DNA from 3 places in the Kocuria sp. UCD-OTCP genome. Region 1 is predicted to be linked to each of the others. Evidence: riboswitches for the same ligand, from Rfam matches in the RefSeq annotation. Region 1 holds a riboswitch; each other region holds the start of a gene.
The links. Region 1 has a riboswitch for S-adenosylmethionine ahead of H488_RS29850 (LLM class flavin-dependent oxidoreductase). Riboswitches for the same ligand answer to the same signal wherever they lie in the genome.

Region 1 (4,451 bases):
CGTCCTCGGCGTGTTCCCTGGCAAATCCGTCGCATCCGTGGTGATCGCGACACATCGCTGGCACGGGAGCCCTCCGTGCCCCACCATGGACCCATGACGAGCCGCAGAAGCCCGGCCCGGGCGGACCTGGTACGCGACGCCTGCGCGGCGTTCGGCGCGGTCCTCGACGGGCTCGGCGACGACGACTCCTGGGCCGCCACTGGCTGCCCGGGGTGGTCGGTCCGGGACCTCACCCACCACTGCGCGATGGACGCCCTGCGGGGGCTGGTCGCGCTGCACACGCCCACCACCGCCCGCCCCGACCGGGACGCCGCGACCTACTGGACCGACTGGGGCGGCGATCCCGCGGGGGCCGCCGAGGCCCGGCGCCACACCCGCGTGGCCGCGTCCATGGTCCTGGACTGGGAGCCGGTGCGCGCCCTCCACCGCGAGACCACCCGGGCGCTCGTGCACGCCGCGCAACACTGCGGCGACGGCGCGGTCCGCACCCAGGGGCACGTGCTGCGCGTCGAGGACCTGCTGAGCACCCTCGCGGTGGAGGCCACGGTCCACCACCTGGACCTGATCCAGCACCTGGACGGCTCCCCGGGTCCCGCCGTGGACGGGCTCGCCGAGGTCCGCCGGGTCCTCACCGACCTGTGGGAGCGGGAACCGCTCGAGCACTGGAGCGACGAGCACTTCGCCCGCGTGGGAACCGGCCGGGCGGAGCTGACCGCCCAGGAGCGTGCGGAGCTGGGCGCGCACGCGGACCTCCTGCCGCTCTTCTCCTGACCCTCCCCCCTCCGCGAGGTCGCCGACACGTGCAATCCCGCGGAGGAAGAAGGAGGGGGAACGGGTTCCGTGCCAGGCTGGGGGCATGAGCCGCAACGACCCCGCCGTCATCGACCGCCTCATGACACGGCCCGGCCGGTGGGCCGTGGTGGGGCTGACCGGCAACACGGCCCGTCCGGCGCACTCGGTGGCGAAGCGGATCCGGGACGACCTCGGCATGACGATCGTCCCGGTCAACCCGAAGGGCGAGCCAGTGCACGGCGAGCCCGGCCACCGCACGCTCGCCGAGGTCCCGGGGCCGATCGACGTGGTGGACTGCTTCGTGAACTCCCGCCGCGTCGGCGCGGTGGTGGACCAGGCCATCGCCGTGGGCGCCGCCGCGGTGTGGCTGCAGCTGGGCGTCGTCGACGAGGACGCCGCCGCCCGGGCGGAGCGGGCCGGCCTCGACGTGGTCATGGACACCTGCCCCCTGATCGAGCTCCGGTCCCTGCTCCGGCGGGGCTGGACCCTGGACCCGGGCCGGACCCCGCCGCTCGCCCCGCCCGGCTGAAAGACCCGGCTGAGCGACCCGGCGGAGCCGCCCGAACCGGGTGGGCGCAGGCCCGATGCGGGCCGGGACCGTCCCCGTGCGGCGGGACCGCACAGGGGTTGCACCCGGTCAGGGGCCACCCGCTAAGCTGTCCCCCGACGACGATGACGAGTCCCGACACGAAGCTCTGGCTGGTCGGGCGGCAACCCTCTCCCGTAGCGGGGTGCCCCAGATGAACATCGGGCCGCGGTGCACGTGCTCCGCGGCAAGTACGGCGCCCACCAGTGCGTCGGACCCGCGGGCAGGTCTCCACGACGCACGGGCGCGGGTCGGCATCGACCCGGGAGGAACACCCCATGAGCAAGCGCATCGCCCTGAACGCCTTCGACATGACCTGCGTGGGCCACCAGGCCCCCGGTCTGTGGAAGCACCCCCGCTCCCGGGCGGACGAGTACAACACGATCGAGTACTGGACGGACGTCGCCCAGGTCCTGGAGAAGGGGCTCTTCGACGCGCTGTTCCTCGCGGACGTCGTCGGGTACTACGACGTCTACCAGAACTCCGCGGCCCCGGTGATCCGGGACGCCACCCAGATCCCGGTCAACGACCCCTTCATGCAGATCTCCGCGATGGCGGCCGTGACGAAGCACCTCGGCTTCGGCGTGACGAGCGCGATCACCTACGAGCAGCCGTACCCGCTCGCCCGGAAGTTCGCGACCCTCGACCACCTCACGAAGGGCCGGATGGGCTTCAACGTGGTGACGTCCTACCTGAAGTCGGCCGCCGAGAACCACGGGCTGACGGAGCAGATCTCCCACGACGAGCGCTACGAGATCGCCGAGGAGTTCATGGAGGTCTGCTACAAGCTCTGGGAGGGCTCCTGGGAGGACGGCGCGGTCCGGCGCGACCGGGTCAACGGGGTCTTCGCCGACCCGGCGCTCGTCCACCCGATCCAGCACCACGGCAGGTACTTCGACGTCCCCGGCATCGGGCTGACCGAGCCGTCCCCGCAGCGCACGCCGCTGATCTTCCAGGCCGGGGCCTCCTCCCGCGGGCGGGCGTTCGCCGGCCGCCACGCGGAGGCGGTGTTCGTGGGCGGCATCCGCCCGGACCTGACCCGGGTGGTGACCGACAAGCTGCGCGACGAGGCGGAGGCCGGCGGGCGGAACCGGGACGACCTCAAGATCTTCGCCATGCTGCACGTGATCGTCGACGAGACCGACGCGAAGGCCGAGCAGAAGCGCCGCGACTACGAGCGGTACGCGGACACCGACGGCGCGCTGGGCCTCGTGGGCGGCTGGTCCGGGCTGGACCTGGGCCGCTACGACGAGAACGACGTCCTGGAGTACATCAAGACCGACTCGATCCAGTCCTTCCTGACCCCCTTCACCACGGCCGACCCGCACAAGAAGTGGACGATCAAGGAGGTCGCCAAGCACATCTCGATGGGCGGCATGGGCGTGCCGATCGTCGGGTCCCCGCAGACCGTGGCCGACGAGCTCGAGCGGTGGATCGACGAGGGCGGGCTGGACGGCATCAACCTCGCCTACCACGTGTCCCCGGGCTCGTTCGAGGACTTCGTGGAGTGGGTCGTGCCGGAGCTGCAGAAGCGCGGCCGCTACCGCACCGGCTACGAGGGCACCACGCTGCGCGAGAACCTCTACGGCAAGGGGCAGACCAAGGTGCTCGGCACCCACCCCGCCGCCGCGTTCCGGGGCGCCTACGCGGGCAGGCCCTCCGCCGCGGACACCCCCGCCCGCCAGCTGGCCCTCTGACCCCCGTCCCCTGACCCCGCGGCTCCGCCGAGAGCACGGGGCAGGGCACGGACGAGGGGCCCCCGCGTGCGGGGGCCCCTCGTCCGTGCCGGGTCAGGACGCCGGTGCGGCGCTCCAGCGCAGCAGGGCCGCGACGTCCGTGCCGTGGGGCAGCGCCCCCGGCGGCACGAAGACGGGGCGGCCGTCGGTCAGCACCGCGGCGCGCACCAGCGCGGCGTCGGCGGAGACCCGGCCCAGCACGCCGGCGCCCACGGCCTCCGACTCCTCCAGGGCGATCCACGGCTCGGCGTCCAGGGCGATGAGCTGCTGCTCCGTGTCCAGGTGGGTGTCGTCGATCAGCAGCGTCTCCGCCTGGGCCTGCTGCAGGGCGGAGACCACGGGCGCCATCCCCGAGACGGCGGTGGGGTCCGCGCGTCCCTGCTGCTCGGCGAGCCGCTCGAGCAGCGCCTGCTGGCGGTGCGCCACGACCTCCGCCACGCGCTCCTCGACCTGGTGGTCGAAGTCGGCGGACTTGCTGCCCTCCGCCCGGGTGTTGGCGTCCACGACGCTCAGCATCCCCCGGCTCGCCTTGGACAGCTGCTCCTCGACCAGGCCCCGGGCCCGCAGGTCCCCGGCCAGGACGACGAGCTGGGCCCCGCTCTCGGCCACGACCTTGTCGATCTGCTCGGCCACCTGCTCGGTGTTGCGCCGCCACACGTCCTCCGTGTGCCGCTGCCAGCGCCCCTGCGACCAGCCGCCCCCGGGGAACTTCTTCAGGTGCTCGGTCTCGCCCTCGATCTGCTGCTCGTCCGCGGCCCGGACGCGGCTGGCGTGCTGGAGGCAGATCTCGCCGCCGTCCCGGCCCACCTCGGCGACCACGTACGGGAAGTCGTCCGGGCGGTGCCGGAACAGGGGAGTGAGATCGGGGACGTCCTCCACCTGGACGACACCGCTGCCGGCCCGGGGCCCGGGGAGGACCTCGTCGATCTCCACGGTGCCTCCGCGCACCAGCAGGTACCGGCACACCGGGTCCGGCACGCCCTCGGCCGGGCGCACGGCGGCCTCCACCGCGGCGAGGTCGGCCTTGCTCGCACCCTGGCGCTCCAGCTCTCGGCAGATGTTCTCCGGAAGCACGTCGATGGCGTGCAGCGAGTCGACGGTGCCGGTGCTGATGTCCGTGTACACGGTGCACCAGGGGCCCTTGCTCTTGAACAGTTCGGCGTAGCGGTGGAATCGGCTCGTCATGATCGACAACTCCTGCTGTTGAGCGGTGCTTCCTGTGGTGCAGACCACGTTATCCGACCACCAGGGGGCTGGGAACAGACGACCCGACGAGTAGGGTCGGAGGCACACGACCGGCCCCACGGCCGGTGGTCCCGCAGGTCCCACGACGCAGG
Region 2 (4,451 bases), on a different contig from region 1:
AGGGTCTCCCCGAGCGCGGACAGCAGCTCGGGTCCCAGGACGGACCAGTCGTTCACGCGGCCACCTCTCTCAGGGTCGTGATGCGGGACATCTCGTCGACCACGGCCTGCACGGCCGCGTCCGCACCGGTCAGCTCGAAGGTCAGGGACCCGAACGACTGCTCCTGGAGCACGCTGATCCCGCCGTAGGCGATGGTGAAGCGGACCCCGCGGGCGGCGCCGTCCGAGAGCACCCCGCCGATGTCCACGCCGTCGCCGACGTCCACGATCACCAGGCGCCCCCGGTGGGCGCGGCGCAGCCGCTCGACCTCACGGGCGTCGGGCACCGAGTGCAGGACGGAGGAGACGAAGCGGCGGGCGGTCTCGGTGCGGGGCCGGGCGAAGATGTCCACGGTGGAGCCGTGCTCCACGACCTTCCCGTCCTGCATCACGGCCACGCGGTCGGCGATCGCGCGGACCACGTCCATCTCGTGGGTGATGATCACGATCGTGATCCCGAGCTCCCGGTTGACCCGCTGCAGCACCTGCAGCACCTCCTGGGTGGTCTCCGGGTCGAGGGCGCTCGTCGACTCGTCGGCCAGGAGCAGCTTCGGGCTGGTCGCCAGGGCGCGGGCGATGCCCACGCGCTGCTTCTGCCCGCCGGAGAGCTGCTCCGGGTAGTTGCCGGCGCGGGCGGCGAGGCCCACGAACTCGAGCAGCTCGGCCACCCGCGCCCGGCGCTTCTCCTTCGGCCAGCCGGCCCGCTTGAGCGGATACTCGACGTTGCCGGCGACGGTGCGGGAGGTGAAGAGGTTGAACTGCTGGAAGATCATCCCGATCTCCTGCCGCACGGGCGCCAGCTCGGTCTCGCGCCGGCCGGCCACCTCGAAGCCCTCCACGGTCAGGGAGCCCGAGGACACGGGCTCGAGCCCGTTGATCAGGCGCACGAGGGTGGACTTGCCCGCCCCGGAGTAGCCGATCACGCCGAAGATCTCGCCGCGGCGGACGTCGAGGGTGACGTCGTCGACCGCGAGCACCTCGCGCGCCGCCCGCCCCGAGCCGGTGCGGAAGGTCTTGGAGACGTTGCGGAAGGAGACGAGCACCTCGTCCGGGCGCCCGGGTGCGGGCGGCCCGGCGGGGACCGCCGCGCTCACTGCTCCTGGTCCTTCAGCTCCTGCTGGTAGCGCGCGGTCAGCTCCTGGAGCTCCTCCGGCTCCAGCTGCAGCGGCACGGCGGTGTCCTTGGTCTCCTCCATCTCGGCGTCGAGCACGGCCTGCTCGTGGTAGAGGTCCGCGACCTGCCGGAGGGTCTCGTCGTCGGCGAGCTCCTCCGTGGTGGTGAAGAGGTTGACGTAGGCGCGGGAGCCCTCGGACTCGGGGTCGTCCTGGGCGAGCGCGGACTGCGGGTCGATGTCGGCCCGCGAGAGGAAGTCGTTGTTGATGACCGAGCCGGCCACCGAGTCGAGCGAGAGCACCGTCTGCTCCGCGGAGACCGGGGTGACCCGCACCGTGGAGGCCTCGGTGTCGACGTCGAGCTCGGTGGGGATGAGGGTGTCGCTTCTCAGCTCCACGAGACCTGCGGCCTCGAGCACGAGCAGGGCCCGGGAGAGGTTCACGGCGTCGTTGGGCACCGCGATCTCGTCGCCCTCCTGGAACTGCTCCACGGAGTCGTACTGGTTGGAGTACAGGCCCAGCGGGTAGATCGAGGTCGAGCCGATCGGGGTGATGGAGCCGCCGGCCGCGTTGTTGTAGTCGGCGAGGAACGGGACGTGCTGGAACCAGGTCATCTCCACGTCACCGGACTCGGTGGCGGGGTTCGGCTGGTTGTAGTCGGAGAAGTCGACGTACTCGACGGTGATGCCCTGCTCCTCGGCCACCCTCTGGAGGGCATCGTGGGTCGGGTCGGTGCCCACCACGCCGATGGTGACCTTGTCGTCGGCCAGCACGCCCTCGCCGGAGGACTCCCCGGCGGAGCCGCCGCAGGCGGTGAGGGCGAGGCCGAGGGTCGTGGCCAGGGCGAGGAAGGGGAGGCGCTGCAATCGCATGTGGTGCCTTTCCGTGGGTCCGGGGTGTCGGAGGTCTCCACCGGGGCCAACGGGTCCGGCGGCCACGGTCGAGGGCGCGCCGGAGAGCGCGTGCGCGGTCGGACCGTACTTGCCGCCGGCCGTCGTCGGCCGGTGCCGGATGGTTCACCTGGGGCACCCCACTACGGGAGAGGGTTGCCGCCCAGCAAGCCAGGGCTGCACGCTGGGACTCGTCATCCGCCCGACAGACTAGCACGTGCGGCGGGGCCGGGCCCGGCCCGGTCAGCGGGCGAGGACCTCGCGGGCCCGCCCGCGGGCCCAGCGCTCGGCCGCCAGCACGGCCTCGAGCTCCAGCGGGCCGACGTCGTCGTGCTCGCCCAGCACCGCCTCGACCGTGTCCACGATGGCGGGGAACCGGATCCGGCCGTCGTGGAAGGCGTGCACCGCCTCCTCGTTGGCCGCGTTGAACACGGCGGGGAAGGTCCCGCCCCGCTCCCCCGCAGCCTTGAGGAGCTCGACGGCGGGGAACGCCACCGGGTCGAGGGGCTCGAAGGTCCACTCCGTGGCGCGCGTCCAGTCGCACGGCAGGGCGGCCCCGGGCACCCGGTGCGGCCAGGCCAGACCGAGGGCGATGGGCAGGCGCATGTCCGGGGGCGAGGCCTGGGCGAGGGTGGAGCCGTCCACGAACTGGACCATGGAGTGCACGACCGACTGGGGGTGGACCACCACGTCGATGCGCTCGAGGGGCACGTCGAAGAGCAGGTGGGCCTCGAGCACCTCGAGGGCCTTGTTGACCATGGTCGCCGAGTTGGTCGTCACCATCAGGCCCATGTCCCACGTCGGGTGGCGCAGCGCGTCCCGGGGCGTGACCGTCTCGAGCTCCGCCCGGGACCGGCCGCGGAAGGGCCCGCCGGAGGCCGTCAGCACGAGCCGGTCCACCTCCGCGGCGGTGCCGCCGCGCAGCGCCTGCGCCAGCGCGGAGTGCTCGGAGTCCACGGGAATCAGGGCGTCCGGGTCCCCGGTGGCCGCGGCGGCTGCCTTGACCAGGGCGCCGCCGGCGATCAGGGACTCCTTGTTCGCCAGGGCGAGCCGGTGCCCGGCCCGCAGCGCCGCCAGCGTGGGGGCGAGCCCGATGGAGCCGGTGATCCCGTTGAGCACGAGGTCGGCGTCGGGGTGGGCGGCGGCCGCGGACGCGGCGTCGGGCCCGTGCACGACGTCCGGGCGGTATCCCCCGGCCCCGGCGGACGCGGCCCGGTCCGCGATGAGGCCGGCCAGCCGGGCGGCGTCCTGGGCGGTGCCGCTGGTCGCCACGAGCGCGGCGCGGGTCTCGAGGGCCTGCTCGGAGAGGAGCTCCAGGTGCCGTGGTCCGGCGGCGAGGGCGACCACGGTGAACGGGTCCGCGCCCTCGAGCTCGCGGGCGGCCCGCACGACGTCGAGCGCCTGGGTGCCGATCGAGCCCGTCGACCCGAGGACGCTGATCCGGCGGGGGCCGGCGGCGGCCAGGGCGCGCAGCTCGGGTGTCGGGCGGGTGCGGGGCGAGGTGGCGGGGGGCGTCATGGCCCCAGTATCCCCCAGCGCCACTCCTCGGTGCGGTGCCCGCAGGGGGTGCCTGCGGACGGCCCGGAACGGGCCGAGGCCCCGTCCACCGGGAGCGGTGGACGGGGCCTCGGCGACCGACGGGGGTGGGATCAGCGCGTGGCGCGACCCTTGCGGCCGGAGACCGCGCCCCAGATGAAGAGCACGATGAGGGCTCCCACGACGGCGGTGATGATGGTGCCGATGTCGAACGCGGACTCCAGGTCCCCGATGCCGATCAGCGAGCCGAGGAAGCCTCCGAGGAGGGCCCCCACGATGCCGAGGACGATCGTGACGATGATGCCGCCACCCTGGCTGCCCGGCATGATGAGCTTGGCGAGGGCGCCTGCGATGAGGCCGAGGATGATCCAGCTGATGATTCCCATGATGGCTCCTTATCCGTCCCGGGAGGGACTTTTATTGTACGCAACCGGCGAGTATCCCTGGAATACCCTGAGGTTGCTTCTGCGCCTCACCCTAGCCGACGGTCAGCCGCCTGTCTGTTCCCGTTAGCCAATCGACGCGTTCCCCCGGACGCGGACCGGCCCGCCGGAAGCCGGGGCTTCGGGCGGGCCGGTGGATCCTCCCAGGTGGGAGCGGGAATCCGTCAGTGGGCGACGGGCTTCTCGGCGCCGATGCCTGTGAGGGAGCGCACCTCCATCTCGGACTGCTTGATCGGGTCCTCGAGACGGCGCTCCGTCATGGAACCGATGAAGCCGAGCAGGAAGGAGGCCGGGATCGAGACGATGCCCGGGTTCTGCAGCGGGAACCACGCGAAGTCGGCGGTCGGGATCATCGACGTCTCGGAGCCGGACATGACCGGGGAGAAGACGATGAGGCCCACCGAGAGGATCAGGCCGCCGTACATGGACCAG
Region 3 (4,451 bases), on a different contig from region 1:
GAGGAGGGCCTCGTGGACCGCGACGCCGGGACCGGGGCCTGGCAGCTGGGCCCCGAGCTGTACGTGCTGGGCGCAGTGGCGGCCCACCGCTATCCGATCCGGGAGCTGGCCGGGCCCTCGCTGCGCCGGCTCGCGGAGGCCACCGGCGAGAGCGCGTTCCTCTCGGTCCGCCGGGGGCTGGAGACGGTCTGCCTGGCGCGCGTGGAGGGCGCCTTCCCCATCCGCTCCCACGTCCTCTACGAGGGGCTGCGGCTGCCGCTCGGCGTGGCCTCGGCAGGGCTGGCGGTCCTGGCCCACCTCCCGGACGCGGAGGTGGACCGGGTCCTCGCGGCCACGGCCGGGGCCCGCACCGAGTGGGGCCCGCTGCACACGCCCGAGCGGATCCGGGAGCTGCTCGCGGACGTCCGGCGGGAGGGCTTCGCCGTGAACCCGGGGCTGATCGTCGAGGGCAGCTGGGGCATGGCCGCCGCGGTCTTCGACGCGACGGGCACGCCGGTCTACGCGCTGAGCCTCACGGGCATCGAGCCCCGGTTCAGCGGCGAGCGCCGGCAGCTCCTGGGCCGGGCCCTGCTCACGGAGGCCCACCGGCTCTCCCGGGAGCTGGGTCACCGCTGAGCGGCCCGGGGCGGGCTCAGCGCGCCGTCCAGCCGCCGTCCATCGTGTAGGAGGCCCCGGTGACCATGGACGCGTGCGGTCCGGCCAGCCACGCGACCAGGCTGCCGACGTCCTCCGGGTCCACGAGCTTCTTGATCGGCGTCTCGCCGAGCATGATCCGCTCCACCACCTCGGACTCGGGGATCCCGTGCACCCTCGCCTGGTCGGCGATCTGCTTCTCGACGAGCGGGGTGCGCACGTAGCCGGGGTTGATGCAGTTGCTCGTCACCCCGTGGGCCGCGCCCTCCACCGCGACGGTCTTGGACAGCCCCTCCAGGCCGTGCTTCGCCGAGACGTAGGCGCTCTTGTAGGGGGACGCCCGCAGCCCGTGCACGGAGGAGACGTTGATGACGCGCCCCCAGCCCCGCTCGTACATGTGCGGCAGCGCGGCGCGCACCAGCAGGAACGGGGACTCCAGCATCAGCACCAGGATCCGGTGGAAGTCCGCGGGGTCGAACTCCTGGAGGGGGGCGACCTTCTGGATGCCGGCGTTGTTGACCAGCACGTCGACCTCGAGGCTCAGCTCGGCGAGCGCCGCGGTGTCGAGCAGGTCGACGGCCCACGCGCGGCCGCCGAGCTCGTCCGCGACGCGCTGCGCCCCGGCCTCGTCGACGTCGGCCACGACCACGTGCGCGCCGGAGCCGGCGAGGGCCCAGGCGGCGGCCAGGCCGATGCCGCTCGCGCCACCGGTGACGAGCGCCGTGCGGCCCTCGAGGTCCTGCTGCTGGGGCGTCTGGGACATGGGGGTCCTTCCTCTGGTCCGTCGTGCCCGCGGGGTGAGGGGCACGGATCACCGCCACGGTATGTGATCCAGGCCATGTTCGCGAAGGACAGCTCCTCCCGGGAGTGCGCGCCGGGTCGCGTCACACGGCGTCATGTCCGTCATCCGGGCGCCGAATGGCGCAGCGCGCACGGGTGCGCTTGGATGACAGGGTCACCATCCAGAGCGGCCGAGAGATCTGGCTCGACGACGCCGCAGCAACCCGGGCGACGGCATCCCCGTCCCGCCTCCGGTGCTACCGCCAGGACCGATGGAAAGGACGCACGACCCATGCTGCGAAGCGCCGACCGCATCCGCACGACCCACGCCGGGTCCCTCCCGCGCACCCCGGCGCTGCTCGAGGCCAACCGGGCGAAGGGGGCCGTCCCGGAGGCGGAGTACGACCGGCTCCTGCAGGACTCGGTGGTCGACGTGGTCCGCCGACAGCGCGAGCTCGGGATCGACGTGGTCAACGACGGCGAGTACGGCCACGTCATGGCCGCGGAGGTCGACTACGGCGCGTGGTGGCACTACGTCTTCGCCCGGATCTCGGGCCTCACCCCCGGCGACGTGGACCTGTGGGAGCAGGAGCCGCAGCGCTCCTCGCCCGGCAGGGTGGTCCTGACGAGCTTCGGGGACCGCCGGGACCGCCGGCTCTTCCACGAGGCGTACACGGACCCCTCCTCGGGCATCACCACGGGCAAGCAGGCGCCGTTCCCGAAGATCACCGGGAAGCTGGAGTACACGGGCCACGCGGCGCTGGAGGCGGACATCCGCAACCTCAAGGCCGGGCTGCAGGCCACGGGCGCGAGCGAGGGCTACCTCGCCGCGCTGTCCCCGGGCTCGTGCGCGCGGCTGGAGAACACCCACTACGCGGACGAGGACGAGGTGCTGACCGCCTGCGCCGAGGTGATGCGCGAGGAGTACCGGGCGATCACCGACGCCGGGCTGATCGTGCAGATCGACGACCCGTCCATCGCGGAGAACTGGGACCAGGTCAATCCCGAGCCCGGCGTGGAGGACTACCTCGCGTTCACCCGCAAGCGGGTCGAGGCCCTCAACTACGCCCTCGAGGGCATCCCGGAGGAGCAGGTGCGCTTCCACCTGTGCTGGGGCTCCTGGCACGGCCCGCACACCACGGACCTCGGGTTCGAGCACCTGGTGGAGCTCATGCTCTCCATCAGGGCCGGCGGCTACAGCTTCGAGGCCGCCAACGCCCGGCACGAGCACGAGTGGAAGGTCTGGCAGGACCACGAGCTGCCCGAGGGCAAGATCATCATCCCGGGGATCGTCTCCCACGCCACCAACGTGGTGGAGCACCCGGAGCTGGTGGCCGACCGGATCGAGCGCTTCGCCCGCCAGGTGGGCCGCGAGAACGTGATCGCCTCGACCGACTGCGGCCTGGGCGGGCGGATCCACCCGCAGATCGCCGCGGCGAAGCTCGAGACCCTCGCCCGCGGGGCCGAGCTCGCCTCCCGCCGGCTCTGGTCCTGACCGGCCCCCGACCTTCCCGCAGACCCTCAGGAGGACACGCATGACCATGCAGAACACCGACCACGTGCAGACCACCCACGTGGGCTCCCTGCCGCGGACCCCGCGGCTGCTCGAGGCCAACCAGCGGCACGCCGAGGGCGCCATCACGTTCGAGCAGCTCACCGACGAGCTCGCCGTGGGCGTCGAGGACGTGGTGCGCCGGCAGCGCGAGATCGGCGTGGACGTGGTCAACGACGGCGAGTACGGGCACACGATGTCCAGCGCGGTCGACTACGGCGCGTGGTGGAACTACTCCTTCTCCCGCCTCGGCGGGCTCACCCCGACCGACGAGGACCGGTGGGCGTCCACGGAGAAGAGGCGCTCCTCGCCCGGCCACATCGTGCTCACGAGCTTCCCGGACCGCCGGGACCGCGAGCGCTTCCGGGAGGCGTACGAGGACCCGGCGTCGGGCATCCTCACCGGGCGCTCCTCGACCACGCAGCCCAAGATCACCGGGCCGCTGACCTACACGGGACAGGAGGCCGTGGCCTCGGACGTCCGCAACCTCCGGGCGGCCATGGCGGCCACCGGGGCGCAGACCGGGTTCGTGGCCGCCCTCTCCCCCGGCTCCGCCGCGCGCGTGACGAACGAGTACTACAGGACCGACGAGGAGCTCGTCTACGCGTGCGCCGACGCGATGCGCGAGGAGTACCTGGCGATCACGGACGCCGGGCTGACCGTGCAGATCGACGACCCGTCCATCGCGGAGTCCTGGGACCAGATCAACCCCGAGCCCACGGTCGAGGACTACCTGGCGTTCACGCGGCTGCGCGTCGAGGCGCTCAACCACGCGCTGCGGGGGATCCCCGAGGAGCAGGTCCGCTTCCACCTGTGCTGGGGCTCCTGGCACGGCCCGCACACCACGGACCTCGAGCTGAAGCACCTCGTGGACCTGATGCTGACCATCAGCGCCGGCGGCTACACCTTCGAGGGCGCCTCCGCCCGGCACGCCCACGAGTGGAAGGTCTGGAAGGACCACGCGCTGCCCGAGGGCCGCGTGATCATCCCGGGCGTGGTCTCCCACTCGACGAACGTGGTGGAGCACCCGGAGCTGGTGGCCGACCGGATCGAGCAGTTCGCCTCGGTCGTGGGCCGCGAGAACGTCGTCGCGTCGACCGACTGCGGTCTGGGCGGGCGCCTGCACCCGCAGATCGCCTGGGCCAAGCTCGAGTCCCTCGTCGAGGGAGCGCGCCTGGCCACGGAGCGGCTCTACCGCTGAGCCGCATCCCGGCGTCCCCGACGCCCCTGCCGCGCCGCCGGGCCCGGTCCTCCTGCGAGGGCCGGGCCCGGCGGTTTCCATCCCCGGTGGTCTGTGTCACATTAGTGATACATGGTTTGATTATTCCGTCCGGAGGGTGACAGGCGTCACTTCCGCCCGTAGTATCGCAATGCAATACCGAACGTTCGGTCATGATGCGTTCGGTTCCGCCGCGGACGTCGCCGTCCCCGATTCCCTGGAGATCCCATGGCGCACCCATCCTCCGCCCCGGCCGGGCGGCACGAG

Region 2: it holds a riboswitch for S-adenosylmethionine, as region 1 does, so the genes downstream of both, H488_RS31200 (MetQ/NlpA family ABC transporter substrate-binding protein) here and H488_RS29850 (LLM class flavin-dependent oxidoreductase) in region 1, are expected to answer to the same signal.
Region 3: it holds a riboswitch for S-adenosylmethionine, as region 1 does, so the genes downstream of both, H488_RS26135 (cobalamin-independent methionine synthase II family protein) here and H488_RS29850 (LLM class flavin-dependent oxidoreductase) in region 1, are expected to answer to the same signal.

The regions. Positions count from the first base shown of each region.
Region 1 covers NZ_AOSQ01000031.1:8,175-12,625, forward strand. The annotation lists gene H488_RS29840 (maleylpyruvate isomerase N-terminal domain-containing protein) at 94-771, shown strand; gene H488_RS29845 (CoA-binding protein) at 857-1,321, shown strand; SAM riboswitch class IV at 1,464-1,578, shown strand; gene H488_RS29850 (LLM class flavin-dependent oxidoreductase) at 1,657-3,075, shown strand; gene H488_RS29855 (baeRF2 domain-containing protein) at 3,169-4,299, opposite strand.
Region 2 covers NZ_AOSQ01000036.1:32,546-36,996, reverse strand. The annotation lists gene H488_RS31205 (methionine ABC transporter ATP-binding protein) at 53-1,132, opposite strand; gene H488_RS31200 (MetQ/NlpA family ABC transporter substrate-binding protein) at 1,129-2,022, opposite strand; SAM riboswitch class IV at 2,123-2,239, opposite strand; gene dxr (1-deoxy-D-xylulose-5-phosphate reductoisomerase) at 2,284-3,558, opposite strand; gene H488_RS31190 (GlsB/YeaQ/YmgE family stress response membrane protein) at 3,690-3,962, opposite strand; gene H488_RS31185 (solute symporter family protein) at 4,184-4,451, opposite strand, start outside.
Region 3 covers NZ_AOSQ01000018.1:179,106-183,556, reverse strand. The annotation lists gene H488_RS26145 (IclR family transcriptional regulator) at 1-615, shown strand, start outside; gene H488_RS26140 (3-hydroxybutyrate dehydrogenase) at 632-1,396, opposite strand; SAM riboswitch class I at 1,589-1,692, shown strand; gene H488_RS26135 (cobalamin-independent methionine synthase II family protein) at 1,706-2,908, shown strand; gene H488_RS26130 (cobalamin-independent methionine synthase II family protein) at 2,949-4,166, shown strand; gene H488_RS26125 (MFS transporter) at 4,413-4,451, shown strand, end outside.